4 regions of the Paenibacillus sp. SEL1 genome follow, and region 2 is predicted to be linked to each of the others. Evidence: predicted binding sites of a transcription regulator. Region 2 holds the regulator's gene; each other region holds the start of a gene.

Region 1 (8,169 bases), 2.0 Mb from region 2:
CATTCTTCCGAACAGGCTCAGCAAGTGTTACGTGACTTTTACAGTTTGCAGATGCGGCCCATAATGGAGGCAATAGCTGCAGTGGGAAGCGCATCTATTGGGCAAATGTGGGGACAGTTTCCGTTGACATTGCTGTATTTTAAGGATAGAGTACAGCCATCGTTGACTGATCCTCAGGATGTGGAGCGCTTTGAACAAGATTATATTTATGTGACACGTGAGCTGAAGGGAGAGGTATTCGGACGTAAAAGAAATCCGTTTACGATTCGTCTCATTGAATTGGACAATCCTTACCGCCCCGGTGAAAATACCTACATGAAACCGTCCTGTTGCCAATATTACAAGACAGGTGGAGGCCAGCGGTATTGTTATGCTTGCCCAAAAATGTCCGCTTCCGAACGTGAAGCACGCAGACTCGAAGTGATGGCATCACGGTAAAGGATCTGCGGATGTTGGCATGTCCGCCACGTTTTGGTTAAAATAGGTTATGTAACCTAAACCAAGCGACACGAAGGAGGATACTGTATGTCTGTCTATTCACATAATGCCGTAACACCAGCGAATCAGGAGGTTTCTCTGGATACTTACACCGGTAAGGTGCTGGTTATTGCGAATACCGCCAGTAAATGTGGCCTTACCCCGCAATATGGGGATTTGCAAAAGCTTTATGATGAATATAAGGATCGGGGATTAGTTGTATTAGGCTTTCCTTGCAACCAATTTGGCGGTCAGGAGCCGGGCAGCAGCGAGGAAGCGGCTGAATTTTGCCAACTGAATTACGGGGTTAGTTTCCCGGTATTCGCCAAAGTGGACGTCAACGGACCGGATACAGCGCCTCTGTTTGAATATTTGAAAAAGCAACAGCCTGGAGAACAGGAAGATGGAACAATTCAGTGGAATTTCACGAAATTCATTGTGAATCGTGAAGGTGTACCTGTGGGTCGTTTTGAACCGAAGGAGTCACCAGAAGCGATGAAAGCAGCCATTGAGCAATTGTTATAGTAGCTTTGCCTTAACTCCAAAGTATATGTTTAAAAAGGTCTGATTTCCTGCGTGTCTCCGGGAAACGGACCTTTTTTTGTTCTCTACATGTGCATTTGTTTAAGGGGGGCGCATCATGTGAAAGTCGATTCCAAGGGCATAATCAGGGGGCTTACAGGGAAAACTGAATGGAGCAAAAAAATATTTCAGCAAACCGTTGATTTTGTATATCCTTTCTTTTTTAAATGTGGACAAATTGTGAATATCACGAAAAGCTATTGTAATGTGAAAAATATCACACTATAATAAGCGCATGAAGTGAAATAAATCACAAACGCAAACGAGCTGTTTACGTGAAACTATTCACAATTATTATACATTTTATGCCCACACACCAAGGAGGAATTTTACATGAAAGTAGCAGTTATCGGATGTACACACGCAGGCACGGCAGCTATCGTCAACACAGCTAAATGTTATCCAGATGCAGAAATTACCGTTTACGAGCGTAATGATAATATTTCATTTTTATCTTGTGGTATTGCCCTGTATGTAGGTGGTGTCGTTAAAGATCCACACGGCCTGTTTTATTCGTCTCCAGATCAACTGTCTGACTTGGGTGTAGTGACCAAGATGCTTCACGAGGTAACGAGTGTGGATACGGCAGGCAAGACGCTGCATGCACGTAATCTCCAAACAGGTGAAGAATTTACAGACACATTTGATAAATTGATTGTGACCACAGGATCATGGCCCATTATTCCAAAGCTGGAGGGCATTGAACTTGATCATATTTTGCTCTGTAAAAACTATAATCATTCCAATGATATCATTGAGAAAGCCCAGCACGTACAGAACATTACAGTCGTCGGGGCTGGATACATTGGTGTTGAACTGGTAGAAGCTTTCCAAATGAACGGTAAAAACGTAACGCTGATCGACAGTGCTGATCGTATATTGAATAAGTATTTGGACCATGAGTATACAGACCGAATTGAAAGTTCCCTGAAGGAACATGGCATTAAGCTGGTACTTGGCGAAACGGTGAGTCGTTTTGAGGGTACGAACGGTAAGGTGAGTAAAGTCGTGACCTCTAAAGGAGAATATGAAACAGAGCTTGTTATTCTCTGCATCGGTTTCCGACCTCAAACGGATCTGCTCAAAGGTCAGGTAGATATGTTGCCTAACGGTGCGATCATTGTGGATAACTATATGCAAAGTAGCTGCCCGGACGTGTTTGCAGCAGGTGATAGTTGTGCAATCCGCTATAATCCGACAGGTAAAACGGCTTATATCCCTTTGGCAACCAACGCAGTTCGTATGGGTACGCTGGTAGCACGTAATCTGGTACAACCAACGATTGCCTACATGGGAACCCAAGGAACTTCGGGTATCAAAATTTACGAAGACAATATCGCAGGAACAGGCTTGACGGAAGCGGCGGCAACGGACGAAGGCATGACTGTAGAAGCTGTAACCATTGAGGACAGCTACCGGCCTGAATTTATGCCAACCTCCGAAAAGGTATTACTGAAAGTGGTATATGAGCAGGAGACACGAAGAATTTTGGGGGCTCAAATTATGTCGAAGGTGGATTTGACTCAATCCATTAACACACTATCCGTAGCCATTCAAAATCATATGACCATTGACCAGTTGGCCTTTGTCGATTTCTTCTTCCAGCCGCATTATAACAAGCCTTGGAATTTCCTGAATGCAGCAGGCTTGCAAGCATTGCCTACAATATCCGAACGGAACCCAGTTACTGTATAATTAGATTTGTCTGTGACATTGTTCATAAGTTTGTCAACAATCTGAGACGTACGGACGAATCCTTATAGTACAATATAGAGTAGCATAAGGATTAGGGGGTAAGTAGCTTATGGATTTGTTTTATATCCTTTTTCTTGTAGTCGTGGCCCTGGTAGGCCTCGGTGGAGTTATTTGGTTCTTGAGAGCAGTTGAAAAGGAAGAATACAACTAAATGTAAAGCGCGTAGTAGCGCAGTAGATGTAATAATACAGAAAGACAGTCCTTTTTCCAAGGGCTGTTTTTTTTATAGTTGAGAAAGTGATTTTTTTCACAAACATAATCACTGATTTTAAATAAAATATGAAAGAAGAATATTTTAGTAAAAAGATATTAAAGGAGCGGGGACATATGGCGAGCTATAAACCGGGGCAAATTGCTGAAAAGACGGTGGAAACAGGAGTGGCCAAGGCGAACAACCCGTGGACTGTGGCGGTGGTACTGGGATTTTTGGCAGGTGCATTTATTGCACTCGGTTTTTTGCTGGATATACGTGTTATTGCAAGTGCGCCTAAAGAATGGGGAAGCATTGCCACCTTTATTGGAGCTGCGGTGTTCCCCGTAGGTCTGGTATTAGTTTTGATCGCCGGCGGAGAATTGCTGACCGGCAATATGATGGCGGTCCCTTTGGCGAGATGGGCAGGACGGATTAAGACAGGAGCCTTGCTTCGTAACTTGGCGATTATTACGCTCAGTAATTTTGCAGGTGCGTTATTCGTTGCATTTTTCTTTGGGCATGTGCTGGGTTTGACAGAAACGGGCCCTTATCTGGACAAAGTGGTGGATATGGCAGGACATAAGCTACATGAAAGCTTTTTGCAGTCTTTTATATCGGGTATAGGATGTAACTGGCTCGTAGCACTGGCTGTATGGCTGGCATATAGCACAGACTCTATCGGTGGCAAAATCATGGGGATTTGGTTCCCGACAATGGCCTTTGTCGCTATTGGATTTCAGCACGTTGTTGCCAATATGTTTCTCATTCCGGCGGCTATTTTTGCAGGTCACTTTTCGTGGGCAGATTATGTTATGAACTTCATTCCGGTCTGGCTGGGGAATTTGGTAGGAGGTAGCCTGTTTGTGGCTGGAGCCTACTGGTTGGCCTATTTGAAAAAGCCTCAAACCAACGCACTTCCAGCGAATGAATCTCCAACTACTTCTTCGGTTGCACATCAAATCCGTTGAGTGATCCTGCTTAATTACGGTACTTTAAACAGCAATGAACAAAGCAAATCCGCCATGACAGGCCCGGGGGAACGAAACCTGTCATGGCGGATTTTTTTGGGAGTGGTCCATGATTTGGCATGGAGGATGAGTGTGCTCTCGTCCCATAATGCCTTGATCTCTTTTACCCTCGGTAAGATATGATGAAACAGGATGTCGGAAAAAAATTATGATTCTTAAAAAATCCGGTTTGCTCTATGCAGCAGACGGATTTTTTTAATATTTTGGAGAGCGGCTGTGTGGGGAAATCCTTCTCTTGCCATAGGCCAAAGCTGTGGATATGATAAGATCAGTGTAATTTTTGGAAACGGTAACGGAAAGGAGCATCAACACTATGGATCATCGTAATAGCGCGCCTCCTGAGGCCACGCTTCAACAAGACTTACAAAGGGGGCAGCGGATGACGGAGCAGCAGGATGGTATTTTTCCGGCTGTATGCCCGTTAGATTGCCCGGATACGTGTGGGCTCCTGCTTCACAAGGAAAATGGAAAGATAGTCAAGGTGACTGGGAACCCGGATCATCCTATTACCAAAGGGGCTATTTGTAACAAAGTTCGCAATATGACGGAGCGGGTATATGATCCTGATCGGGTGCTCTATCCGTTGAAACGTATAGGCCCCAAAGGAGAAGGAAAATTTGAACGTATTAGCTGGGAGGAGGCAGTCGATACCATTACAGGTCGGTTCAAGGAGCTGATACGTATGGACGGACCGGAATCTATTCTCCCCTACAGCTTTTATGGCAATATGGGCGTATTGAGTGTGGATGGAATGGACCGCCGATTTTTTAATGCGCTGGGTTCAAGCCAACTGGATCAGACGATATGTAGCGTGGCAGGGAATGAAGGCTGGGCGTCCGTTATGGGTTTTAAGGGCGGCACCAGCCCGGAGGACACGGAGGATGCAGACCTCATTATTGTGTGGGGTGGAAATGTCATTAGCACCAACATGCATCAGGTCGTTTTGGCTGAGAAAGCACGTAAAAAAGGTGCTAAGGTAGTCGTTATTGACGTTCATCGCAACCGGACGGCGCAATGGGCGGATTGGTTCATTCCGTTATATCCGGGGACGGATACGGCGCTCGCGCTGGGTGTTATGAATGTGCTGTTCGCTCAGGGACTGACGGACGACGAGTTTTTACATCGCTACACGGTAGGCCATGAGGAACTGCGCGAGCATGTTAAGACATATACACCAGAGCGAGTTTCGCGGATTACCGGCGTACCGGAAGCGGATATCATCCGTTTGGCGGAAATGTACGGAACTGCGCGAGCAGCGTATATCAATATCGGCAATGGGCTTCAGCATCATGATAATGGCGGTATGAACGTACGTGCGGTTACATGCTTGCCTGCGCTCACTGGACAATGGCTGAAGCACGGCGGGGGAGCGTCACGCTCTAATGGCGCTTATGGCAAGTTTAACGGCGCCAATCTGGCGCGTCCTGATCTGCGACAGAATCCGGATGCACGGGTGATCAACATGAACCGGATCGGAGAAGCGCTGCTACAGAAGGAACAGCCGATTAAGGCGTTATTCGTATACTGCAGTAACCCGGTAGTTGTAGCCCCCGATTCGGAACGGGTGACTGAAGGATTTGGACGAGAGGATTTGTTCACAGTCGTTCATGACCTGTTTCTTACGGATACGGCCCGTTATGCCGATATTGTGCTGCCTGCAGCGTCTTCCTTTGAAGGTACAGACCTATATAAATCCTACTGGCATCACTATGTTCAGATGCAGGAACCCGTCATTGCTCCGCTCGGGGAAAGCAAAAGCAATTATGAGCTGTTTAGCCTGCTCGGACGGGCTATGGGCTTTGACGAAGCTGCCTTTACGGAAAGTGAAGAGGACATGATAGTGGGCGCGCTTGATAATCCAACGAACCCTTATCTCAACGGTGTAACTTTGGAAGCCTTAAAGAAGTCACCTTTTGTAAAGCTCGATATGACGCCAAAGGCTACTTATTTGGATCGTTTAACCACGCCTTCAGGCAAGATTGAGTTGTATTCGGAAAAAATGAAACAAGCAGATCTGCCCGCGATGCCTTCTTATGTGCCGCTGATTGAAGGGTACGACGGAGAGCATCGACCGCAAGCGGACGAGCGATATCCATTAATGTTTATTTCACCGCCAAACCATAATTTTCTGAATTCTACTTTCGCTAACTTGCCCAAGCATCAGCGACTGGAGCGGGAGCCCTTGCTACAAATTCACCCGGAGGATGCTCAGACAAGGGACATCGCGGATGGGGACCCGGTTACCGTATGGAATGATCGAGGGACGTATGAGCTGAAAGCGAAAGTCACTGATCTAATGCTGCCCGGTACAGTGATTAGTCAGGGATTATGGTGGGAAGGCAAAGGACGCAGACAGCGTGCCAATGTGTTAACCTCTGATCGGCTGTCGGATATGGGACAGGGGGCTACTTTCTTCTCAACGGTGGTGAATGTGAAGCGCCAATGAGATAATGCCTTTTATGGCGTCAGATGCAAAAGGAGAAACAAAAGATATGAAATGGTTGGAGTCTTATCCGAAAGAAGTGAAAGTGTTTCTCGTTGCTAGTCTGATTAATTCCGCTGGAAGTTCCCTGATGTGGCCGTTGGTTAGCATGTATGTGTTTGACGAGCTAAACCGTAGTATGGGAGATGCAGGGATTGCGATTTTAGTGCAATCTCTGGGCGGAATTTTTGGTCAAGTGCTGGGCGGAGCCCTCTATCACCGTATTGGAGCCAAGAAACTGATTGTTGGCTCACTCGCGATGAACGCGCTGGGACTTCTCGCGCTTCCATTTACCAGTGGTCATTGGGTAGCGTTTGTCATCATGATGGGCTTTATCGGTTTTTTTAATGTCGTATCTGTGCCTGCGATTCAGGCCTTTGTAGGTTTTCGTTTTGCTGACCGTCGTGGTGAGCTGTTTAATATTATTTATGTCGCTAACAATATTGGGGTTGCAGTGGGTACGGGATTGAGTGGCGTTCTGGCTGACCTTTCCTATCAGCTCAGCTTTGTGATGAACGGAGTGACCTCTGCGGTATTTGCCGGGTTTTTCTGGTCTTATCTAAGCAGGGTGGATCGGGAAGAGGGAGAAGTGCAGCTCAGTAAGTCCGTGAAAAAAAGAGAGGAAATACCAGCTCGATTGCTGTTTCGTGATACCAGACTGTATCTCTTTGTGGGGTTAGGTTCGCTTTTTTTATGGTTCGGGAATTCGATCTGGAATACAGGAGTGTCTCCCCATATTATTGAGCAGGGCTTGCCTAAAACGATGTATGGATTACTATGGACACTGAATGGTATCCTTATTTTTGCCGCACAACCCATTATTTTTTGGATAAAACGACTGTACGCTCATCACGCTTCAGCGCAAATGACATGGGCCGGAGGATTTTATTTGGCGGCTTATATTGTCATGCTGGGCACACAGAACTATACTGGAATGATATTCGCTATGGTTCTCGCGACCCTGGGAGAAATGCTGATTGCACCTGCGGTTCCAGCATTTCTGTCTGATCATGGAGGTCGGGGTGCACCCTTTTACATTGGGCTTGTGGGGGGCATTGGCGCAGCCGGACGGGTAATGGGGCCTTATATTATGGGGAAGTTGTATGATGGCGGTGGGTTACCGCCTACACTTTGGCTGGCATCAGGCGTAGCGGTGTTGTCGATCCTGTTTTTCGTCCTGCATAGCTGGTTGAACCGTTTCCGGCATCATTCGGATACTTTGGATACTACGACGTCCAAGGTGGATGCTCCCAGTTCTTAAGTCCTAATAAAAGTGCAGTAATATGCTGTGATTATGGTACAATAGTGACGGATGGTTGTAGTTATTGCTTCAGGAAAGCCTTCACAGGAAGGATTGAAAGGAATTGTTTACAAGTCAACCCTTGACGATACGTCATTCGGAGATGAAGGATGCTCCTGATCTGATCGCGCTGGATGAATTGGTATGGAATGAACGCACGGCTCCCGCTTCATTGTCTTGGAAGTCGCGTGGAGAGTTTCTGCGCAATACGCCTCCAGGCTCTCAACTGGTTGCCATCGAACAGGAAGTACTCTGCGGGTATATTGGATTTCGTCCTCCAACGCTGTTGGCTAGTAACTGTCATGTACTCGAAATAAATATAGCTGTACATCCAGCTTATCATCGCAAAGGT
Region 2 (8,169 bases):
GACGTAAATACGAATTTCATCGCATTTACGTCTTTTTCTTAAGCTTTCAATTATTTACTAGTCATTCATTCCACATCTGCTAATCCTCAACCAGCTAGTTATTGGGCAAAGTATATTTTACACCCGTCGCTACCCCATCTAAGAAACGATAAAAGCTGTAGTAATGATGACTTCCATCATCGTAAAACAACTGCCACACATATTCGCCATTGAACACACTCGGCTGAAGCCTTACAATTTTTACACCTGGAAGCTGCTGCTGAATTATTGCCGTCATTTTTTGCTCATCGACTCCATTCTTCAGCAGTTCGGTGTGAACACCGCTATTATCTGCGGCAGGTACGTTAGGTTGTCCTTCCACTTTTTGAAAAGGAACCCACACCATTATATTTTCATTCTGTGCATTTTTCCCTTGAACCACCCAATATACCTGATCCCACACAGACTTCCATGTTTGAGTCGTGCTAACTAGACCACCTGATTGCTTGGCCTTAATGATAGCGGCATTTTTCTCAGCCACCTGGTCTTGAGTAACATAGGAATAATACCAGAAAATGCTGACCAGGATCAGTATTACGGCCAAAATGGCGACCGCTATCCACTTTTTCTTATTTTTCAAACCCGTGCTTCCTCTCTAAGGGGATGTGACACCTGAATTAGCGCGACAGCAGCCCTTCAAAGGCGGCTTGTGCCTCATGTTTGATGCGTTCCTCGTCCATAGTCAGGCATTCGCCGTTTTTCACAACCTGACGACCGTCTACCCATACGTGAACCACGTCTTTGGCGCTTGCTGAGTATACCGCATGGGAAATAAGATCTGTACGCGGCAAGAAATGTGCCTGATTCAGATCCAGCGCGATAAAGTCAGCCTTGTTGCCTGCTGCCAACGCTCCTACTTCTTTTAAACCAATTGACTTTGCACCGTATTCTGTTGCCAGACGCAGCGCTTCACTCGCAGGAACTGCCGTAGGGTCACCAGATACACCCTTGTGAATAAGTGCTGCCAGACGCATTTCCTCGAACATATCCAGGTTATTATTACTGGCAGGACCATCCGTTCCGAGAGAAACGGTAACCCCTGCACGCAGCAATTCAGGCACTCTTGCCACACCACTTGCCAGCTTCAAGTTGCTACCTGGGTTGTGCGAAACCGCTACACCACGTTCAGCCAGTAAAGCTATTTCTTCGTCATTCAAATGAACGCCATGCGCAACAAGCGAAGGACGGGAGAAAAAGCCAAGCTTATCCAAGTGTGCAACTGGACGCAAACCGTAGTCACGTACGTTTTGCTCCACTTCGGCGATCGTCTCAGACATGTGCGTATGCAGCGGCAAATCCAGATCATGCGCAGCTTGTACGAATTTTTCAATAAACGCAGGTGGACAGGTGTATGGCGCATGCGGTGACATCATCGTTGTAATACGCCCGTCTGCTTTACCATGCCAGTTACGTGCAAAAGTCACGGCCTCAGCCAGCTTGATTCGCTGTTCTTCCTCCGAACATAGTCCAATTGCTCCACGCATCAGACTTGCACGAATACCTGACTCTTCAGCCACACGAGCCACCTCATCCATATGATCGTACATGTCCAGGAAGGTCGTTGTTCCACCTTTCAGCATTTCCAGCACAGACAACGACGTACCCCAGTACACGTCCGTAGATGTAAACTTGGCTTCCATAGGCCACATTTTTTCCTGAAGCCATACTTGAAGTGCCAAGTCATCTCCATGCCCACGCAGCAGAGACATCGCCGCATGACCATGAGTATTAATCAGACCAGGTAAAAACAAAAGCCCCTTACCATCGATCGCTTCCGTCTCTTCCTCACCCGAAGGCAAAGTCTCGCCAATGTAAGTAATGCGGCTATCTTCCACAATCATAAAACCATGGATTACCCCAGCTTCTGGTCCATTTACGGCAAAAGAGCCGTTTTTAATCATCCATTTATTCACTGTCATATTGTGTTTCTTCCTTTCCGTCCTCCAAATAATAAGCGAGGCTAAGCAAATCAGTTGTAAAGTCTGTGGCATGAATCCGAATGTTGGCCGGTGCCTTGAGAGTAGTCGGTGCAAAGTTCAGGATCGCTCCAATTCCGCTCTCAATAAGCCTGTCAGCCACGTGCTGTGCTTCAAAATCAGGTACGGTAATAATCCCGATTCGAATGTTTTTTTCTCTCACAGTCGCTTCCAGTTCATCCATCGGTTGCACGACCAATGTATTGATCTTGGTCCCTACCTTATCCGGAAACGCATCAAATACCGCTACAATCTTCATATTGTCTTTTAAATAAGCGTTATAATTCGAAAGGGCTTGCCCCAGATTACCCGCTCCGACCAATACTACATTAATTTGCTGATCGATTTTCAGGATATGGCGTATTTTCTCAATTAGATAAGAAACATCATAACCGATACCCTTCCGACCAAAATCTCCAAAATAGGCGAGATCCTTACGGATTTGGGCCGGGTTCAAATCTAGCCTCTGTCCCAACTCTTGAGAAGAGACCGTAGCCACCTCCCGTTTGTGAAGTGCATTCAGATAACGTAAATATACGGGTAACCTCCGTACGACAGCCTCTGAAATTTTATCTGATTTCATACTTGCTCCCCCTAATTGTAACGAACATACTTAGTGTCCGTCCGTTATGCCTCGGTCTCCGGGGCGGATTGGAGCCATTCGGCGATGCGGGGCACCATTTGCTCCGATGGCATATGCTCCATTTTTGGTCCCGGTAACGAGTACAAAAAGTGCTTTCCGTAATAGGATTCGATCACACGCGTATCGTAAACGATAACGACCCCGTGGTCGCTCGCTGTACGAACCAACCGACCAAATCCCTGTTTGAAGCGAATGACCGCTTGTGGTACAGACAGCTTCATAAATGGATTCTTCTTCTGCTGCTGGAGCAGCTCGCTTTTTGCCTCCAGCAACGGGTGATTCGGCGGTTGAAATGGCAAGCGAACAATGGCCAGACAAGTCAGAGCCTTCCCCGGAATATCGACACCTTCCCAGAAGCTGCTGGTTCCCAGCAATACAGAAGCTTTGGCTTCCTGAAAACGGCGGGTTAGCTTGCTGCGACTCCCACTGTCCACACCTTGTCCCAGCACAGTAATTTCGCTGGATGCTAAGGCCTCTTTGAGCGGCTCATACACTTGCCGGAGCATCCGATAGGAAGTAAACAGAACGAGCATTCTCCCCCGCGTCGCCTGAGCAGTCGCTCCTAGAGAGCTAACGAGCATATCTACAAAGTGTGCATCTCCTACACTGCCCTTCACGCTTGGGAAATCCCGTGGAATGACCAGCAACACCTGATCCCTGTAATTAAAGGGTGACGGGAGCTGCGAAGTCATCAGCCGCTCTTGATCTGCGGCTTCCTGCAAGCCGAGCTGATCGATCATGTACTGAAACGACTTATCTACCGATAAGGTAGCAGACGTCAGAATAATGCTTCTTTTTTTGTCAAAAAACATTTCTTTCAACTGGCGGCTCACATCGACGGGCACCGCATAAAATTGTAATGATTTACTGCGGAATTGCCCACTCGCTTCGAGCCAGTATACGGTTGTTTCATCATCGAGTCGCATAAAAAAGCGCAAATTTTCTCGAATCCCCGTCAGATCCTTGAGCAGACCCGTGATATCTGTAATAAGGCTATCCGCCGCATAATCGTCATGTTCTTCCTTGACGTCCAGCATCAGCTTGTCACCCTTGCGCAAAATTTCACTCATCGTTACATATAGCTGATTTTCCAAAGCCCCCGCCTGATCCCACTTTGCAGGCTTGGCTGAAGGTTTGAGACGGGAAGAAAACTGTCCTGTTTCACCTGGTGTCGCATCGCTTCGTTCTGGCAACATGCCAAACAGCTTGTCGCTTAGCAGGTCCCAAGTTTCCTTAACCTCTAACACGAGCGGATACATCTGATCGATGGTTGAGGCCCAATCCGTCGACTTCTCGTGCCCCGATTTCGCCAACTGTTGACGAAGTGAAGGCAGTTGTCCATTCTTGCTGTCTTTGAACAGTCGCGTCAGTGTATGCACGAGTGTGAAATATTTCATATGCATACCTAGGTGCTTACCAGCTACTTCCTCCAGGTGATGGGCTTCATCAATCACCAGATGTTCATAGCTCGGCAACAATTGGTGACTAGCTTTGACGTCTGTAAACAACTTAGAGTGATTCGTAATAACAACATCCGCTATCCCTGCTTCATGGCGTGCACGATGATAATAGCATTTGCGGAACCATGGGCAAGAACGACCAAGACAGGACTCTGAATCACTCGCCACCGTTTCCCAGAAATCTCCACCACGGTTGCTCAGATTCAGTTCTTCATCATCACCGGTTTCTGTTAGCGTCAACCAGACGATCATCTGAGCAGCTGTAATTAAATCTTCCTTCGGTGTCGCGAAGTCTCTTCTGTTTATTTTATGTTCAAACTTACGCAGACACAAATAATGTCCCCGACCCTTGAAAATAGCAGCCCGGAACGGAAACGGAATCACCTTGGTCAGCATCGGAATGTCGCGCTCGCGTAATTGCTCCTGCAGGTTGATCGTATGTGTACTTACCATAACTCGCTGTCCTTTTTTCACACTGTGATACAGCGATGGGAGCAAATAGCCGAGGGACTTCCCTGTTCCTGTACCTGCTTCGATCAGTAGGTGCTTGTCTTCACTCAGTGCCTGATTTACACCCTCAATCATCTGTATCTGCGCCTCGCGCTCCTCATATTGGCTCAAGGATGAACGCAAATTGTCCCGCACATCATCCATGTACTCCTCAAAGGAAACACCTGACAGTGGATTCGGGTCATCTTCTCTACGCGGAGCAGCTAGCTCCGTCCAATCTTCCACTTTTAGCGCAAGCTGACGAAAAAACTGATGTCCCTCCAGATCCTGAATAGGATGAAGCTCTTTCTCTTCACGCACCCCATCAAGAAACCATCCAAGGTCACTGTCTTCCTCTGCAAACAAATCGCTAAGCCGCTGTATCGTTATCAAAGGTAATGCTTGAAGCTCACCCAGACACTTTAAAAACACCTCAGCCGTAGCCAACGCGTCGCTGTCTGCTTGGTGAGGGCGATCATGCGCCAGCCCAAACTCAGAAGACACAAAACCCAACTGATACGAAGATAGCGATGGAAACATAATTTTCAGAAAATCCATTGTATCCAAGATTCTTCCGCTAAACGGCAAATAACCGCACCGATCCAGAGCGTTTTGCAAAAAATTAAAATCAAACGCCACATTATGACCGACCAGTACAACATCGTCCAGCATAGGCACGAGCTCCATCATCATTTCTTCAAGTGCAGGAGCATCCTTGACGTCATCGTCTGTAATTCCGGTCAACCCGGTGATAAAAGGGGGAATAGATCTGCCAGGGTTTACATAAGAGCCGTAAACACGGGAAATGCTGTTATCATGATCTATAATTGCAAGTCCGACTTGAATGATGTCATCCGCGGACTGGGTGCCTGTCGTTTCAAAATCCAATACCGCAAATTTCATTCGGGCTAATCCTTTCTTATGACACTTACAAAAATAATAACTCTGTATATTAGCATAGCAGAAGATCGCCTGTTTGGAAATTAAGACAGCCAAAAAAGACGATGCACACGCCGCCTGAGAGGTGGGCATGCATCGTCTTGCTCGGTGTCTGACAACTACATCCAGGTCATCATGGAGCTGTCGTATCGAAGCTTTTCGGTACCGGACAGACAGGCTTCCATATTGTGCAGCGGCTCGGGTAACGCAGGATCGAACTGATGTGCGAGAGCAAAACATTTTTGCGCCTCCTCTACGTCAGCCTGCTTTGCCAACAGACAGCCTAGCGCATTATAGATGACCGCCTTCAGTCCTGCCTGCTCAGTCAGGTCCAGCACCTCCTGAAAATGGCATACAGCCTCTGCTGGATCATCTAGTTGAAAATAGGCCATTCCCATATACATGCGACTCTGCCAGCTGTTCGGAAAATGCTGTAGTACCTGCTCAAATTGTTGGATCGCCTCAGGGTACATGAGTAATCGATAATACCCTTGCCCCCGATTAAAAGCTGGCAGCTCTTTTTCAGGTAACTCCGTGTCAGACATATCGGTCTCCGCGGAAAACCCGGCCGCACGCAGGCAAACCATTTTTTCCTCAAAGGCCAGCCACTCATCCATAATTCCGTCACTCATTCTCCGCAGCAGACTCCAGTGCTGTAGCAGCTCCTGCCTGCGGGAGCCCTGGGCTGATGGGTAATGCTTCACGATATCATCTAACATGCTGTTCATTTCTGCGAATACATGCTGGAACATGTGCATCCCGCCCTTATGAAAGATGGATTAATACACTCACATTTTTCGCTTAAAAGACGGGTTTCATCCGCACTCCCATTCATTACATGATCGTCGCGTGTACTTCTTTGTTCATCGTTTGGGCTGGTTTATTATGTTCATCAACAAATACCACTGTTGGTTTGTATGTTTTGGCCTCTTCATTCGACATGGAAGCATAGGAAATAATAATGACTGTATCACCAGGCTGCACCAAACGGGCTGCCGCACCATTGAGACAGATTACGCCGCTCCCACGCGGTCCGGGGATAACATAGGTTTCCAGTCGAGCTCCATTGTTATTGTTTACAATTTGAACCTTTTCATTCTCCAACAAATCCGATGTCTCCATGAGATCTTCATCTATAGTGATACTCCCCACATAGTTCAGGTTAGCTTCCGTAACCGTAGCGCGGTGAATTTTGGATTTCATCATGGTTCTAAACATGGGAAAGCACCTCCGCATTCTGTATTCTTATATTGTCAATCAGTCTGGTATTGCCAAATTTCACAGCCAGCGCTACGATGACGTCTTCCTGAACATCACATAGCCGCTGCTCGGGAAGAAGGGGCTCCAGACCGGGAAAAGTTAATATTTCAATGTAATCAATGTCTGCTAAAGGAGAGGAAGTAATGGTGGACTCCACCATTTGATGTAGCTGACGAATCGTAATTGTGTTTGTTACTATATCTTCGCTCACTTCTTGCACCTTACGCAGTGACTGAGACAGCACCAACGCCTGCTCGCGCTGTTCTGCACTTAAATACACATTACGGGAGCTGAGGGCCAAACCATCCGCCTCTCTGACGATGGGACAAGGTACGATAATCACGTTCATATTGAGATCAGTCACCATCTGCTGGAGCACAGCAACCTGCTGCGCATCCTTCATTCCAAAGAAAGCCAAATCAGGACCTATCATGTTAAAAAGCTTGGCTACCACCGTAGTCACACCATCAAAATGGCCTGGACGGGAAGCACCGCACAAACGATCTGTCAAACCGGATACACGAATTTTGGTTTGGGTTGGTTGTGGATACATTTCTGCTACAGTTGGCAAAAAAACAATATCCACGCCTTCGCGCCGCGCTACCTCCAAATCACGAGCTTCATCGCGAGGATAGCTGTCTAGATCTTCATTCGGTCCAAATTGAATCGGATTTACGAAAATGCTAAGCACCACCGTATCCGCCATTTCACGCGCCTTGTGCATCAAGCTCGCATGCCCCTCATGCAGGTATCCCATGGTTGGTACAAAGCCGACTTTATGTTGCTGTAAAGAGGTAGAACCGTGTACCTTTTTTGTCCCGCTTGTCCCAAGCTGCCGACGTTCAGCAATAATCTTGCGCAGCTGAGCCACTTCTCTTACGATGATCATGATCGTGATTCCACCTTTTCCTTAGCTTGTTCCTGTGTCTGTCCTTTTGCCTTACCATACAGGGATTCCACAACGCGGTCATCCGCGCTGAACACATGCTCCGCGGCCGGAAATGCCCGCCCTTTTACATCACTCACATACTGCTCAATGCTGCTGCGGATCAAGCCGCCTACATCGGCATAGGTTTTAACAAAGCGTTTGCTGAAATAAGGCGATGCGTACTGAATCAGATCGTGATAAACGAGTACCTGACCGTCACATCCACGTCCAGCACCAATTCCAATGGTTGGAATGGAAAGCTCTTTAGAAATCGCTGTTGCCACTTCCTCAGTTACCAGTTCCAATACAACGCCAAAAGCACCCGCCTGCTCCAGCGCCTTGGCGTCCGCCATTAACCGGCGTGCGTCCGCTTCGTCCTTGCCTTGAATGCGATAGCCGCCAATTTGATTAACCGATTGCGGAGTAAGCCCGATA
Region 3 (8,169 bases), 2.6 Mb from region 2:
TATTTCAGAGAAGCGGGCGGCATATTATTTGAAATTGCTACAGATCCACCGGGATTTGCTAACGATGAACCTGCTGAATCTTTGGGGCAGAAATTAATGCTGCCAGAGTGGTATGAACCGCAGCGGGCTCAAATCGAGGCGAATCTGCATCCTATTAAAGTGAGAACATTAACTGGAAAACAACAGTAAACGAAACGGCTGCTGTTTCGCCCCCAGAGGAAACAGGATCAAACCCACTTTGACAAAATTGGTCATAGTGGGTTTTCATTTTTTCGAGTGCTCCAGATGAACCTCCCCCCAATCATACATACTGCGCAATATGGGGACGAAATTTGCCCCGTGACCTGTTAGCGAGTATTCAACACGGGGAGGGATTTCTTTGAATACTTCCCGATGCACAAACCCGTCTTCTTCTAATTCTCTTAGCTGCTTGGTTAACATCGCTTGTGTGATATCAGGAAACATTAGCATCAAGGCTTTGACAAGCCATATGAAAATATTCTAGGGGCGAAGAAGATGAACATTAATATTCTATACGGTCACCCTTATCCTAAGAGCTTTAACAAAGCGATTTTGGAGCAGGTGATCGCTCATCCTAACGTACGAGGGGCGAATGTTAAGGTAAAAGACTTAATCCAAATGTCATTTAATCCGACGGTAGGCTTAAAGGATTTAGAGGCTAAGGTCACTAACGTATTGCCAGAGGAGATAGTAAAAGAACAGGAGGATTTATTGTGGGCAGATGCCTTGATTATTATTTCACCGGTATGGTGGGGCGGATTTCCCGCTGTTATTAAAGGATACATAGATAGAGTGTTCACAACAGGACTCATACGCTCTTCTAATGGTGTATATGGGCTTGAGGGCAAGAGAGCCTACTCGATTTTTACAACAGGATCTTCAGAAGACTATATTCGTATATCACGTCAGAAAGATATGCTCTACGCGGCGAACGATAATTTGTTTGGGTTCGCTAAGTTTTCGGATGCTGAGATTAAGCTTCTTTACTCGGTGCCGCGTGTAACCTCGGAGGAACGAAAAGCAATGCTGCTGGATGTCAATCGATTTGCCGATCGTATTTTTGATATGAGACCGGGAGAGGGAGGCAGTACGAGGGATAGCCTTTCTCTTCAAGCTTTGGAGCATGATTTGGCTAGCCATTAAGATGATGTAAACTGAAGGATGTTACTTTGGACAAATGAAGAACACCCTTATGGGTGTTCAGAGTGTCGAGAAAGTCCAGAGGACTTTTCGACACTTCTATTTTTATATGGGGAGACGCATCTTTTAAAACAAAAATCGATTTAAAACGATCTGAGGACCCTAGTTTTTAGACCACTAAGACAGTTTTAAACCCCCTGCAAAAAAACAGGGGGTTTCTCGACAATCTGAACACCCTTATGGGTGTTTTTTCGTTAGATTTCCGGGTGTTTCCCGTGTAATATTTTGCTTGATAGCCTTAATTTTCTCCTCAGTGAAGACTCCTGAATCCAGCAGGTCTAGAATGGAGAGCACGCCGCCGCGAGAACCCCAGCTGCCTTCTTCAATGACCTGGAAGGATACCCACCAAGTCGGGGATGGTTCCGGTACACCAAGTACTTTAGTCAAATTGCCAAGAATATTTTCAAGCACTTTTTTGCGAACGTCGTTAGGCCAGTCACCATCCATCACCAGAACATTGACAGTAATTACATCACGTTCTGGCTGATCCGACAGCAATTGCCCGCCAATTGCCATGTAATCTATTGGACGTTCGGTGAAATGGACCTGAAACCCTTCTCTTGCTGGCGGACAATATTGACCTACCTCTGGAACGAGAACTGCATCCGTCAAACCTTCTGCCAAAAGACGACGCTGTTCAAGCGTTATGCGGCCTACTGGATAATTTACACTGATCATGGTCATGGTCTGATATCTCCTTATTGAGGTTTAACCAAGCGATGTCTTGGAATTCTTTATGATATCTGTATCCAAGGCTTCATCTTGGCAAGCTCATTGGTATTTGTTGATATCGTTAATATAAAACGGTGATAAACCCTTGTCAACACTAATTATTATAATAATATATATTTATATAATATATTGATTAGATGTGAAGCTAGTTTAAATGGGCTATAATTATGTCTAGTCTAATGAAAGCATGACATACTACAGAGATTTGCTAGAGGTACTAGGAGGCATAATATACAATGGCGAGACAGTCAGGAAAAACCAATACAATGTTTGCGGTATTAGGCATTCTGAGTCTGGGTCCTCATACCGGTTATGATATAAAGCAACATATGGAGCAGAGCACTAGTTATTTTTGGAATGAGAACTATGGTCAGATCTATCCCAGCCTTGCAGAGCTACTGGATCGAAAAGATATTGCAGTCGAGGTCATTCGACAGAAAGGCAAGCCTGACAAGAAACTCTACAGCATTACCGATCAGGGAAGGCAGACGTTGTCAGACTGGCTTTCTCAGCCAATGGAGCATGTGGTGATGCTTAAAAAAAATGAGCTGCTGTTGAGGGTGTTTTTTGGCGGCAATTCTTCGCCTGAAACGATTATAAAGCACATACAGGAGTATAAAGAAAAGCTAGTGGAAAGCTTGCATATTTTTGAAGAACTTGAACGTTGGCTTATCAACGTAGAGCATAAAGACCATAACCACAAATATTGGATGATCACAATGAGCTATGGTAAGAGTCAGTTTAGCAGTTTAATTAGCTGGTGCGATGATAGCATTAAAATATTGAGTTCTTAGCAGTAGGTAAAACTCATATGTAATGAATAATCAGAAAGCATGCTGAACTATCATGAGGAATAGAAAACTAGTAACGACAATTCTTGTCGTCTTCTCCGCATAGGGCCTCGACTCCTCCATAAAGCTGCTTGCCAAGTTGGGCTCGCACCTTTATGGAGGAGTTTTTTTATCCCGTAAGGAGGACGCAATACACACGATTTTGTAAGCTGTAAATGAGTAACTATTATTCCACCAGCTTTTCAGACTTCACTAGCATTTCTCGTAACACATGAGCGACTCGACTTTTCCGGTTCGCTGCTTTCTTTTTTATCAAGTGTAATGATTTTTTGTATGCATGAGTATGGCTTTGATCGTAGAACTGTTTGGCTGCAATGCGTAATGTTTTTCTCAACAACATGGCTGATGAGCGTGTTAACCTAGAGCGGAATCCCCTGCGCAATACCCGCAATGTATTTTTGTAGGTCTCAAAATCCTCGGATGGAGGGATAAGGGCGAATAAATTTAACGAGGAGTCATTGAATCCGTAGGTTTCATACATGATTCTCAGATTTTCCGTATTTAACACGTTACCTCTAAGATAGGTTGGATGTTCCTGATGATATCCGACCACCTCTTTGATGCAATAAAAAGGGATTTTCAAGCGATGTAGTCTATAGCCAAGGTCCCAGTCTTCGAGTCCATACAGCACAAACCGTTCATTGAAACCTCTAATACGAATCAAGTGACTGCGTCTGATGGCTACACAACGAGTAACTAGCAGCATCCAGGGGGCTACGTCCGTTGAGGCAAATTGTTTCTGCGTATTGGGAGGAACCCTTGTGGGACTAACTACTTTAGACAGTGCACCCGTTTGGTGAAGGATATCTTCTGGGGTTATGATCGGAGTAATTTCGTTCGCTGCTTCATAGTCAGCATTCCATAAGTTGGACTGCGTAAGTATGTTGCGACATTGTTCTTTTTCTTCAGGGGAAAAGTCAGGGTAATAATGGGTAAAAGCATCGTCCCACGAGTGAGGAATGCCTGAAAGCACGGACTTGGGATATTTATGGTGATAACGGCTCACGATCCTAATGAATTCCGGTAATACTACAAAGTCAGCGTCGCAGAAGATGATGTACAGCCCTTTTGCACGGCGCAGTCCCAAATTTCGAACGGCAGATCGACCGCGTTGTTCCTGATGTGACACATAGATAAGAGGATAGGATGCTTTGAAGCCTTCGACCATTTCTTTTGTTCCGTCTGTAGAACCGTCATCAGCTACAATGACTTCGAATAGTTGCTTTGGATAGGTTTGTGTCTCAAATGAAGCGAGTGTAAGCAACAATTGCTGGGCTCGATTATAGGTTGGAATGATGATGCTGTAGCGGATAGCCAATATGATCTCCCCCCCACCATTTTTATTAGAAAACGCTTGAACAAGATAAATAATAACAATGTATTCAAGGATTTTAGCCTGGTCTAGTCAAACATCCCTCCAGGTTCGAAACAGGCTTGGTCTTATTACCGATATTAAGGTGGGGGTTCTGTATCTTCTGTTGTTTTGCAGGTACGTTCAGTGGTGTTATGTATGTGTAATCATGGTATTATGCATAGAGATGTAAAGTAAAAGCAAGGAAGCTTCCGATCCGCTGAAAGCCCACTCAGCATACAGAAACAAACATGAGATGAAATGGGCAAGTTATGGTAAACTATATAGAGTTATAGAAGACCTGAAAGAGGAGTACTATATGACACAATTTGTCTATAAGCAAATTATTGACGATCTCAAGATGAAAATTTTTGCTGGAAAGTTTGCAGATATGAGATTGCCAGATGAACGTAGTCTTAGTGAGACTTACCAGGTTAGTCGTAGTTCAATTAAACGTGCTCTGACTAAAATGGAGAATGTCGGAATCATTTTCAAAAAACAAGGTTCCGGGACATTTATTAATCCATTATACATAAGAAATGAATCTATCTTTAACTACGAAGGCTCTAATCTAGGGGTCACTGATAATTTTCAAATGCATGGTAAAAAGCCGAAAATCAAAGTACTGAGTTTTGAGGTCATTCCGCCAACAGAAGAGTTACAGCGCGATTTGTTCTTGGAGACTCATGATTTTGTTTACAAAATTGTTCGCTTACGTCTGTTTGATGATGATCCTTTTATGATTGAAACGGGCTATATCCCCATTAAAATTGTCCAGAATTTAAATCAGACCATTATCGAGGGGTCCATTTTTAATTATTTGGAAGACTCACGGAACTTGGCTGTCACCAAATCTTTTTTATCCATTTTTGCAGAACCGTCTCAAGAGAATGATCAAAAGCTACTACATTTAAATGAAAATGAGCCTGTAGGTATTATGGAAGGTGTGTTCTTTTTAGATAACGGTACGCCATTTGAGTTTTCTCATATGCGATTTCATTACAAATATTTGAAATTTAACACCTTTGTATCGGTTCACTAATGATAAGACTGGAGAATTCTCCGGTCTTTTTTTTATGGTTTTGAGAAAAGGATTGGAGCCTGCTATTACCTCGTTTATTGCAAATTTTATTGGTTTATACTTCTATATATTTTAATGTAAGAGCTTTTTTACTGTCTTTTTAATTTATATTTCATAGTATGTTCAAAATTTCACAAAATTGGACCGTATCACTTGTGAAAAAGGTTGAATTTAATCAGCGTAGCGTTATGATGTACATGTAGATGAAATTTCCGGAAATAAATTACAAACAAAACTACTTAGGGAGTGGACACCATGTCGTTATCACCCGTGTTAGCAGATTATTCATCTAAAACATATTTAGAAAAACTTGATGCATATTGGCGTGCAACGAACTACATTTCGGTAGGTCAGCTGTATTTAAAAGATAATCCTTTGTTGAGAGAGCCTTTAAAAGATTCAGATGTGAAGGTTAAGCCTATTGGACACTGGGGCACAATTCCGGGCCAAAACTTTATTTATGCACATCTAAATCGTGTTATTAATAAATATGATTTGAGCATGCTTTACATTGAAGGTCCTGGTCACGGCGGCCAGGTTATGGTTTCAAATTCTTATCTGGATGGAAGCTACACTGAAATCTATCCGCAAATTACACAAGATATCTCAGGTATGAAGAAATTGTTCAAACAATTCTCTTTCCCTGGCGGTATTGCTTCACATGCTGCTCCTGAAACACCTGGATCTATCCATGAAGGTGGAGAATTAGGCTACTCCCTTTCTCATGGTGTAGGTGCCATTCTGGATAATCCTGATCTGATTTCAGCTGTTGTTATTGGTGATGGTGAAGCTGAAACAGGCCCATTAGCCGCTTCGTGGTTCTCTAACCGATTTATCAACCCCATCACAGATGGTGCAGTGCTACCAATCTTGCACTTGAATGGCTTTAAGATTAGTAACCCAACGATTATGTCTCGTCAATCAAAAGAAGAATTGACCTCATACTTTAAAGGTTTGGGTTGGGAGCCGTTCTTTGTTGAAGGTGAAAATCCGGATCACATGCATCCAGAAATGGCGAAAGTATTGGATACGGCCATCGAGAAGATTGAAGCTATTCAAAAGAATGCGCGTGAAAATAATGACCTTACTCGTCCGGCGTGGCCGATGATTGTATTCCGTTCACCTAAAGGCTGGACGGGTCCGAAGGAATGGGACAACGTGCCGAATGAAAATTCATTCCGTGCCCATCAGGTTCCAATTCCGGTTGATCAAAAAAATATGCAGCACGCACCTGCTTTGTTAGAATGGCTGAATAGCTATAGACCAGAGGAATTGTTCGACGAAAACGGTCGTTTAAACTCTGAGCTTGCTGAAATTTTGCCTACAGGCGATAAACGCATGGGAATGAACCCTGTTGCGAATGCGGGTAACCTCATTAAAGACTTGAAATTACCGGATTTCCGTAACTATGCGCTGGATAATTCCGTACCTGGTAAAGTGATTGCGCAAGATATGTCGGTTTTAGGGAAATACGTTAAAGATGTGGTTCTTTTAAATGAAGAAAATCGTAATTTCAGAATCTTTGGACCGGATGAAACGATGTCTAATCGCTTGGCTCCTGTTTTTGAAGTAACCAAACGCCAATGGATGGACCAAGTTATTGAACCTAATGATGAATTCTTATCATCCTATGGCCGTGTAATTGATTCTCAATTATCCGAACACCAAGCTGAAGGATTGCTGGAAGGTTATGTATTAACAGGTCGCCATGGTTTCTTTGCAAGTTACGAAGCCTTCCTGCGTGTGGTTGACTCGATGATCACCCAGCACTTTAAGTGGCTGCGTAAAGCAACGGATCAAGGATGGCGTGCAGATATCCCATCACTGAATGTCGTAGCAACTTCAACAGTGTTCCAACAGGATCATAATGGGTATACACACCAAGATCCAGGTTTGTTAGGTCATTTGGCTGATAAAAAACCAGAATTTATTCGGGAGTATCTGCCAGCTGATGCCAATTCATTGTTGGCTGTTTTCGACACCATTTTAAACGACCGTCAAAAGATCAACTTGATTGTTTCGTCTAAACACCCACGTCCACAATGGTTTACTGCTGATGAAGCGAAAGAATTGGTGGATAAAGGGTTGAAGATCATTGACTGGGCAAGTACAGATCAAGGTGGAGAACCTGAACTTGTCATTGCTTCTGCTGGTACAGAGCCAACGATTGAAAGTTTAGCTGCAATTTCTATTTTGCATGAAAAACTGCCTGACTTGAAGATTCGGTACATCAACGTGGTAGATTTGCTGAAACTGAGAAGTCAAAAACTAGACCCGCGTGGATTATCCGACGCCGAGTTTGATCATTTTTTCACAAAAGACAAGCCCGTTGTTTTCGCTTTCCATGGTTACGAAGGTCTGATCAAAGATCTGTTCTTTGATCGTCACAATCATAACTTGCATGTACATGGTTACCGTGAGAATGGCGATATTACGACACCATTTGATATGCGTGTATTGAATCAAATGGATCGTTTTGACTTAGTGAAGGAAGCTGTTCTCAACTTACCTGACGCTGGGAAGTACACCAACATTGTAGATGAAATGGATGCTACGATTAAGAAACATCATCAATTCATTCGCGAAGAGGGTATTGACCTACCAGAGGTAGAGAACTGGGTATGGAATGGCTTGAAATAAAAATACAGACACTTCAACTTTGTGTTGGACAACCAAGCCATCAAGCATGAAGTGGAATATATGATTTGGTAGTGGTACAAGTGCCTGCCCCCTTGACTTCAAGTATGATTTCAATGGGGATCAGGCGCTTTTTGATTTAGCACAAAGAGAACTTGGTAGGGAAGTTACGAGCTAGTGGGTATATACATATATAGGGGACGGAATGGATTGCTATATTTTGCCGGAGCTTTGAAGAGGTGTTATGGTATATGAGAATAATAAAGGAGGCTGTAATTATGAACCAACAAATTCCG
Region 4 (8,169 bases), 820 kb from region 2:
ATCAGGCAAAAATTATACTTCCATCGGTACAACCTCAGCACTGACACTCACAGATACCATCACGGTCGGTGGAGCGACCTATCATTATGCAGTGGCGGCTGAGGATTATAGTGGCAATGAAGGAATCAAGTCGAATGAGGCTTCTCTGAGAGTAGACGTGCCAGATACGCTGTATAGCGATCATTTTGACGGCAGCTCGGATAATGGCTGGACTTATTCCGGTACCAAGGATGAATGGGAACGCGGCATTCCCAAGGAAGTAGGACCAGAAAACGCAGCGTCCAGACCCAATGTGTGGGCAACCGATCTTGATAGCAATTATGAGAACGGAGCTGAATTTTCGCTGGTTTCTCCCAAAATTAATTTGCAGGCTGTACGCAACGCAACACTGACCTTCAATCACTGGTTTGAAATTGAGGCCGGCTATGATTACGGTTATGTGGAAGTGTCCAAAAACAATGGTGACACGTGGAGCGAGCTGGGCAAATTCTCTCACAACACGAATGGGAAAAAGTGGAGTCCAGTTTACTACAATCTGGATAGCTACACCGGCAATGAGATTCAAATTCGCTTCCGTTTGAAATCGGATAACAGTGTGAACAAGAACGGCTGGTACATTGACGATTTCCGTGTGCTGGGCATTCCAGCTGCGACAGTGACCAAGGACATCGTACCTGAGTCGAATATCAAGCTGGAAAAAGCGGAAGAACAATTCCCGCTGTACAAAATTACAAGCACTGAAAAGAGTGAATTCCAGGAGAAAGTGAAGCCGGCAGAAACAACGGTGGATAGTGGACGTGTCGGGCTCGACAGTCTTCCAGCCAGCGCTACGGTTACGGTATTGGAAACCGGACGTTCGGTGAAAACGGATCCGACCACAGGCAAATACAGCTTCACTCATGTAGCGGGCGACTATACGCTGAAGGCTGAAGCCTATGGTTATGTGCCTCAAACGAAAGCAGTCACGATTGAGAATAACAAAGTCATCAGAGCAAACTTTAGTCTTCAGGCCGTACCTCACGGTACGATTCACGGGGTCATTACCGACAAGCAATCCGGTGAACCGATCCAAAAAGCGAAAGTGTTGGTGCTGGAGGATGCGCGTATTGCTCCGGTAGAGACGAATGAGGCTGGAGAATTTACGCTGGACGTGCTGGAAGGAACATACACATTGTCCATTTCAGCTGAGAATTATTATAGTGACAGTGTATCCGTTACTGCTCCTGCGAACGGTAGTGTGGAAGCGAATGTCACGTTGAAACCTTTCATCGGGTTCCAGGGAGGCATTGCCTACGATGACGGGACAGGAGAAAATGCTAGAGCCTTTAACGCGGCAGGCAATTCATGGGCAGTCAGAATGACGCCTGAGTCGGAAGTGGCTCAAGTGACAGGAGCATCGCTTTTGTTCTGGAACTCTGCCTTCCCGAATCCGGGAGGAACGGCATTCCAATATTCTATCTATGACGCCTCCGGTGCGGCAGGAGCACCTGGACGATTATTAGCTGGTCCATTCGACGGGACTGCCGTAAGGGATGAGACACAATGGACGACGGTGCAGCTTCCAGAGCCGGTGACGGTTCAAGGTGACTTCTACATCGTATATACACAGTCTGCTGTAGGCACACAGTCGCCAGGTCTTGCTACAGATGAGAGTGGCCCGAATGCACTTCGCAGCTGGCAAGGTGTAAGCGGAGCATGGAGCCAATCACCTGAGGAGGAAGGGAACTACATGATCCGGGCTATCGTCAGATATCCGGTGAATGCTCCAACGATTATGACTCCTACGAAGGCTACGTATACGCAGGAAGAGTCGATTACCGTAACAGGAACTTCCCCGGCAGAAGGAGCCGATATTCAGCTCTTTAACGGTAAGGAACTGGCTGGCACAACGAAAGTGAAGGATCGCCAGTTCAGTTTGTCGGTTGATCTTCAGCCAGGTGCTAATCCGCTAAGTGTCCAAGCAGCGGTATACGGCAAAATAACGGATCGTTCCGAACCGGTGGTCGTGACACTTGACCAGACTAAACCGGGTCTGATCCTGACTTCGCCAGATGAAGGAGCCCGTACGAATGCGGGTGTCGTGAGCGTCACCGGTACGGTGTATGACGAATTCCTCACCGATTTGACGATTAACGGCGAGCCAGCCGAATTTGGAAGTGACGGCAGCTTTAACAAGCGATTGCTTATCAACGAAGGCGAAAATCAAATTACGGTGACGGCCAAGGATCTTGCCGAAAACGAAACAACCGTTACGCGCTCGGTGTATGTCGATACAGCTCTGCCGAAGCTTGAAAACATTAGCCCTGCGGAGGATGTGCGTATTACTCCAGGGCAGCCGGTACGAGTATCCTTTGACAGTGCATCCGGTTTGGAGGCGTCCTTCCATGTGGAGCTGCCTTTCAACCTGTCCACTTTGGGCCGCAACGATATTCCATTAAATGAAACTTCGTCAGGCCACTATGAAGGTACTTATTTCACTACATCTTCTCTGAATCTGGAAGGCGGAGTCATCGTGATCCGGGTAAGGGATGCAGCGGGAAATGAAGTGGAGACGGAGGCGCCGGGAAAATTATATGTAACCAATGGTGGAGGACAGAACCCTGATCCGAATCCACCTACATCCAATGAAAAGCCAGTAGCCATTATTCAGGCTAATGAATCAGCTAAGAAGAACAAAAATGTACAATTTAACGCCAAAGCTTCCCGTGATGTAGATGGTGAAATCGTCAGCTACAGCTGGAATTTTGGCGATGGCGATACGGCAGTCGGTTCCAAGGTGAAGCATAAATTCACCACAGCTGGAACGTATACCGTAGAGCTAACGGTGACGGATAATGACGGCGCAAGCGGTAAGACTGTGCATACGATCACGATCCGTTAACAGCCAGTAGGAAAGGGAAGGCTTCTTTTAGAATAGCAATGAAGGCCCACAGCAAGCCACGGTTTATAGAGGCTGCTGTGGGCCATTTTTAATTGTCGAGCCGTTCAGGAAGCGATACAATGAATAATGCTCATAAAGTGAATCGTTTCACAATAATATTTTTAGCAGGAGAGGATTATATGATTCATTTGCAAAAAGAAAGCGGACGTATCCGTCTTGTGCTGGATGCCTATTTTATGGGGGAAGATATCATTGTACTCATTTCTGGCGGTGATCAGCCGCATTTGGGAACGATTACAGCAGGGGCCAGGCTCGAGCCGATTCAAAATGTGCAATTACAAAACCATAAGGAATTTTATATTACCGAAGAAATTGCAGTTCGCTTGCGAAAAGAGTTTGCGGGCAATTTTGCCATTTGCTGCGGGGCACATTTGGATCATGCAACCAAGGACGAAATCCGAGTGCTGACAGATATGGCTATACAACTGGGAAAAGATCTCATAGGAGAACTCAAGCAAGCACGCTAGTAGCAACCTTTTTAAGTGAACTCCTGAAAGAGCAGATTGCGATAGGGATACTTGCTAAAGGGATACTTAAAAAGCAATGCAAAGCCATCATCCTCAATTTGTACGGATTTCAGCGCAGAGGATGGAATTAAACTACGGATCATGACATGAACTGCACGCTGGTCTTGTCTGTTGATCGCTTTAGCTAAGGCAGAAGCAAAACATGGATTGCGTGCCAATTCGCGATACAGCGGAAAAACGGCTTTTGCGATGGCGCGATGAACCCTCGGCTCAAACGTAAACTGCACAGTCCCTGGTGGAATCGTCGTTCCATTCGTATAATAGAGCATCGGTGGCTGAGCTAAAAAGGAAATAAAGTAGCCGATGCCATTCGTGCCTAAGCCTTGTTTAGCGGCAAATGGCGCTACTGAGCAGAGAAGGGATTTCATCCGATCCAAATTGCCCTGAACGACAGCTCGTGACCATTGGACGGCAAAAGCACGTCGGGTTGCAATAGCTTTGTAAAAGGGCAGCATGGCAGCGGATATTTTCCTAAGTGTTTCTGCATTTAAACGTTGGTGAGGCGAGCCCTTTCTACGGGATGTTGCACGATATAGCATAGCTCCGACCTCCTTGGCAGGATGCTCTCATGGAGCGCAATTGATCTGTAACAGGTAAAATACTGTATGCCCGGTTACCTCAAAAAGTGCTAATATCGCTATGTTTCTTCTTTTTAACGTTCTAATTTAAAAAATTGAAATAAGTACTGTCCTGATTTGTAAGATTGTGGTACCCTAGAACTTATATAATTGCTATTTTTCGTATTGGAGTTGAATTTAACAGATGAGTGATTTGTACAAGGAGCCTCGATCTTCCGATCCTTTTCAGGAGACGAACGATTATAACGCCCCATTTAACCCGCCCCCAGTAGTTCCACCTACGAATAGTAAAGCTGTTGCCTCGATGGTGCTTGGGATTTTATCTGTGGTCATTCCCTATCTCGGGTTGATTATCGGAATTGTGGGTATTATTTTGTCCAGTCTTTCCCTGAAGGAAATTAACCGTCATGGCGAGCAAGGCAGAGGTATGGCCATTGCTGGATTGGTATGTAGTATTATCGGTACACTGATTTATACACTGATCATCATTTTTATAGTTATTGTTTTTATTGTAGCGGCCTCCAGTGGCGATCCAGATGTTTTTTCAGACATTTAATGAATTGAAGAATGCTTGAGTCAGACAAACCATTCACGATTTGACTATTGGATGTTATGATAAAAGGAGTCCAAAGAAGGAGAGTGAAGCCGTATGGCACGTACTCAAACACAAAAAGCGCTGAGCAAGGCAAAACGCGCTGGAATCTATTGTGCGGCACAGAGCCGCAAAACGAATGACCATTATGGCGAGATTTCACAGCACATACGAATGAAGCCGACCAAGCAAGAACAATTACAAAAGGTCAAGCACAAGAAGCGAATCGTTCAGAGCGACGCTTCTTTTTTTGTTTTTAGAGAGAACAGCAGGGTCCTTTTCGACGTGGCTTTATAAAGTAAGCCTGCAACCAAACGTTGAGCAGAGAAATGATTGTGTGGATTGAATAGCGCTTTTCTGTACCGAAAAAGGACTTGATAATAATTATCATTCTTGTTAGAATATCATAAGAAAGAAGGAACCCGGGCATGGGCTCCTTCATTATAAAGCTTAGGCTTGAAATCAAAGATTTACTTGGCTTCGAAGGTTTTGCAGTCTGTTTCTTCGGATTTGTGAGTGTCTTCAGGTCTGTTGCTTACGATATAAATGGAGCTAGCGCTACATTTATTTTCTTGGGCCCAGTACGTACATGAATTGACTTCACACAGAACGTCTTTTGCCATGTTGTACACCTCCTTATATGGTTGTGATGGGCTGAGCAAATAGTATCACGGTCAGTCAAGGTAGGACTTGTCCAACTGTGTTTACCCTCTTGTTAGGAAGAGGGATTTTGCTATGCCTGCTTGTACAATATCAAATGAAATCTAAAATTGCAATGTTTGCTTCATTTTGCAGTTCGAAGCGGACATAAGTGTCCCTTTTAATTAAAAAACAAAAGCTGTCCTCCATGCAGAACGAAATGTTTCTCTGCTGGAGAACAGCTTTTTTTGTTTTTCTGACATAATGACGATATGAAAAGACTTAGCGCACGTTAGGAATATTTACGATGGGATCGATGTCAGCATCATAGTCTACGCCCTCAAACTCAAAGCCGAACAGTTGGAAAAATTCGTGACGATATCCTTCAAGATCTGACAATTCGTAGATATTGTTGGTCGTCAGCGCCTCCCATATCTTTTCAACCTCTGCCTGTACGTCTTCGCGCAGTTCCCAATCATCAATACGAATACGTCCTTCTTCATCTACAGGAGTTTCTGGTGCGTACAGACGCTCAGCAAACAGGCGGTAGCTCTGTTCTACGCACCCTTCATGCAGCCCTTTTTCCTTCATTACCTTATATAAAGCAGAAATATACAGAGGAACGACAGGGATAGCGGAGCTAGATTGGGTAACGAGTCCTTTGGTGACTGCGACGAAGGCGCGTCCGCCTGTAACTTTCAGCTGATCGTTCAGCTGATGCGCTGTCTCCTCCAAATGATCCTTTGCACTTCCGATACTGCCTTCTCTGTAGATGGCTTGCGTAATATCTGAACCAATATACGAAAAGGAGAAGGTTGTTGCAGTATCAGCCAATACACCGCCTTCACGCAAGGCGTCAATCCACAATTTCCAGTCCTCACCACCCATAACCTCTACCGTTGCTTGTACTTCTTCTTCTGTTGCGGGTTCAAGCGTCACGCTGCTGACTTCCCCGGTGTGGAAGTTAACGGTCTTGTTTGTGTAAGGCTTACCAATAGGTTTGAGCACGGAATTAAACGTTTCGCCTGTGCGAGGATTTGTACGACGACCTGAAGCGACACTGTAAACCACCAGATCGACTTGTCCCAGTTCTTCGCGAATGGCTTCCACCGTTTTGGCTTTGATCTCATCCGAGAAGGCATCGCCTGTCACGCTTAAGGATTTAAGCCCAGCTTCCTGAGCAGCTTTTTCAAATGCAGCAGAATTGTACCAGCCTGCCGATGCTGTACGTGTGGCCGTAGCATTACTAGGGCGATATACACCAATTGTATTGGCACGCGCACCGAAGGCAGCAGTAATGCGAGAAGCCAACCCATATCCGGCAGATGCCCCGATCACAAGTACATTACGGGGTCCCTGGATAGCAGGACGGGCCTGTACATAGTCAATTTGCTCCTGAACATGTTGGGCACAGCCCACCGGATGAGCAGTGGTGCAGATAAAGCCACGTGTTCTTGGTTTGATAATCATGTTATTGTAATTCCTCTCTTCTTGTAGCGATCTTCACCCTTACTATTTTAACTTTTAACTATTTTTTTTCAAACGTGGATTTCAGTAAGTATCCTTTTTACCCAAAAGTGTATCCTTGCACGGGGTGGCAAGTGCCTAAGGGCCTGCATATGATGCTGTAACGATAAATACGAGAAGGGAGAGAGCTGCTTGAAGAATAAGAGCCGCAAAACCATAAGAAACAAAAAGCCGCTCTATAGTGTAATTGACCCGGATATGAATGAATTAAGTATGATACAGCGCGTGAAGCCACAGCCTGCGGAGAGGGAGACAGAAGCAAGACTTCATCAAGTTGCTTCTCCGCCTCCCCCAACCAAAGAGGAGCCGGAGCTACAGACTGTTGTCGAACCTGAAATCGAGGTTTCGCATGAGACAGAGGTTGAAGGTGTGGATGCAGAGGAGACTCAAGTGTCGATAGAGGAACCCCAAGAGCTAGAACCAGAACCACAACCAGAGCCGGAGCCAGAACCAGAACCTGATCCAATTGATGTGGAGGAAATTTTGAGCAATAAGAAGGCCCCACATGTAAACAATGCTTTCATCTATACAGACGATTTGAGCGATTTCGCTGTGACGGGTGAGAAGATCGCTCCCGCTTCCATAGATTTCAGCAAGCTGAAACAAGAGAGCATCCACACGGAATCTCTGGCGGATTATGCCGTTCAAACGATTAAGATAGCCGACGGTGCTGTGACTTCTTCGAAGATTGCCGCAGACTCCATTACGGTGGAACATCTGTCGGACGCATCGGTGTCAGGCAGTAAATTGCAGGATCGCTCCATCGGCGGTGAAAAGCTTCGAGATGGCAGCATCACTCCTGAGAAGCTGGCTGATAAGATTATCAGCGGTGATCATATTGCGAATGGCTCCATTGAGAGCCGTCACTTCAAGCAATGGATCGTGTCTTCAGATATGCTTCAAGATCAGTCGGTCACCTCGGATAAAATTCGCAGTGGTACGATTCAATCGAACAATTTGGCTAATGAAGCTGTCGACAGCTCCAAGCTGGGCGATCAATCTGTGACCACTTCCAAACTGCGGGATGGTGCTGTGGATGGAGCTAAAATCCAAGCTGGCAGCATTGAGAGTGCACACCTGACCGAGCATGCCGTTCATGCAAGGCATCTGGCCCCCGGTTCGATTAATCGCAAGCAGCTATCCAATGGAATTGTGGGTAAGGAACAATTGGAGGAAGGCGTTGTTAGCGGGCGCCATCTGGAGTCTGAGGCAGTGACCAGTGCGCACATTCAGGCTGGAGCGATTGAAAGAAAGCATCTGAGTCCTGGCTCCATCGGGGAAGAGCAGATTGGAACGGGCCAAGTGACAGCCCGCCACCTGGCGGATCGGAGCATTCAGTCCAATAAACTGGCAGATCAATCTGTA

What was found. Region 2 encodes Rex, which represses fermentation and respiration genes when NADH is low (regulators of the CRP and FNR family bind a similar motif). Its sites were predicted from a motif close to TTGTGAAATATTTCACAA; they were not measured.
Region 1: the regulator Rex is predicted to act here: its motif matches at 3,050-3,067, upstream of ACYCSE_RS07150 (formate/nitrite transporter family protein).
Region 3: the regulator Rex is predicted to act here: its motif matches at 5,356-5,373, upstream of ACYCSE_RS10360 (phosphoketolase family protein).
Region 4: the regulator Rex is predicted to act here: its motif matches at 3,017-3,034, upstream of lpdD (prenylated flavin chaperone LpdD).

What each region holds. Positions count from the first base shown of each region.
Region 1 covers NZ_CM137723.1:1,560,408-1,568,576, reverse strand. Annotated here, with positions in the region: gene ACYCSE_RS07165 (hypothetical protein) at 1-438, shown strand, start outside; gene ACYCSE_RS07160 (glutathione peroxidase) at 526-1,002, shown strand; gene ACYCSE_RS07155 (FAD-dependent oxidoreductase) at 1,393-2,754, shown strand; gene ACYCSE_RS07150 (formate/nitrite transporter family protein) at 3,142-3,975, shown strand; gene ACYCSE_RS07145 (molybdopterin-containing oxidoreductase family protein) at 4,349-6,481, shown strand; gene ACYCSE_RS07140 (MFS transporter) at 6,528-7,778, shown strand; gene ACYCSE_RS07135 (GNAT family N-acetyltransferase) at 7,882-8,169, shown strand, end outside.
Region 2 covers NZ_CM137723.1:5,362,181-5,370,349, forward strand. Annotated here, with positions in the region: gene ACYCSE_RS24525 (cell wall elongation regulator TseB-like domain-containing protein) at 95-619, opposite strand; gene ACYCSE_RS24530 (amidohydrolase) at 657-1,958, opposite strand; gene ACYCSE_RS24535 (redox-sensing transcriptional repressor Rex) at 1,945-2,598, opposite strand; gene dinG (ATP-dependent DNA helicase DinG) at 2,643-5,510, opposite strand; gene ACYCSE_RS24545 (tetratricopeptide repeat protein) at 5,666-6,298, opposite strand; gene panD (aspartate 1-decarboxylase) at 6,381-6,764, opposite strand; gene panC (pantoate--beta-alanine ligase) at 6,757-7,695, opposite strand; gene panB (3-methyl-2-oxobutanoate hydroxymethyltransferase) at 7,692-8,169, opposite strand, start outside.
Region 3 covers NZ_CM137723.1:2,246,912-2,255,080, forward strand. Annotated here, with positions in the region: gene ACYCSE_RS10325 (ring-cleaving dioxygenase) at 1-189, shown strand, start outside; gene ACYCSE_RS10330 (winged helix-turn-helix transcriptional regulator) at 265-471, opposite strand; gene ACYCSE_RS10335 (NAD(P)H-dependent oxidoreductase) at 517-1,164, shown strand; gene ACYCSE_RS10340 (tautomerase family protein) at 1,399-1,905, opposite strand; gene ACYCSE_RS10345 (PadR family transcriptional regulator) at 2,190-2,747, shown strand; gene ACYCSE_RS10350 (glycosyltransferase) at 2,971-4,122, opposite strand; gene ACYCSE_RS10355 (GntR family transcriptional regulator) at 4,475-5,197, shown strand; gene ACYCSE_RS10360 (phosphoketolase family protein) at 5,492-7,876, shown strand; gene ACYCSE_RS10365 (aldo/keto reductase) at 8,152-8,169, shown strand, end outside.
Region 4 covers NZ_CM137723.1:424,243-432,411, reverse strand. Annotated here, with positions in the region: gene ACYCSE_RS01995 (S8 family serine peptidase) at 1-2,881, shown strand, start outside; gene lpdD (prenylated flavin chaperone LpdD) at 3,061-3,408, shown strand; gene ACYCSE_RS01985 (hypothetical protein) at 3,420-4,007, opposite strand; gene ACYCSE_RS01980 (DUF4190 domain-containing protein) at 4,231-4,602, shown strand; gene ACYCSE_RS01975 (hypothetical protein) at 4,696-4,935, shown strand; gene ACYCSE_RS01970 (DUF1540 domain-containing protein) at 5,109-5,261, opposite strand; gene fabV (enoyl-ACP reductase FabV) at 5,560-6,747, opposite strand; gene ACYCSE_RS01960 (WIAG-tail domain) at 6,937-8,169, shown strand, end outside.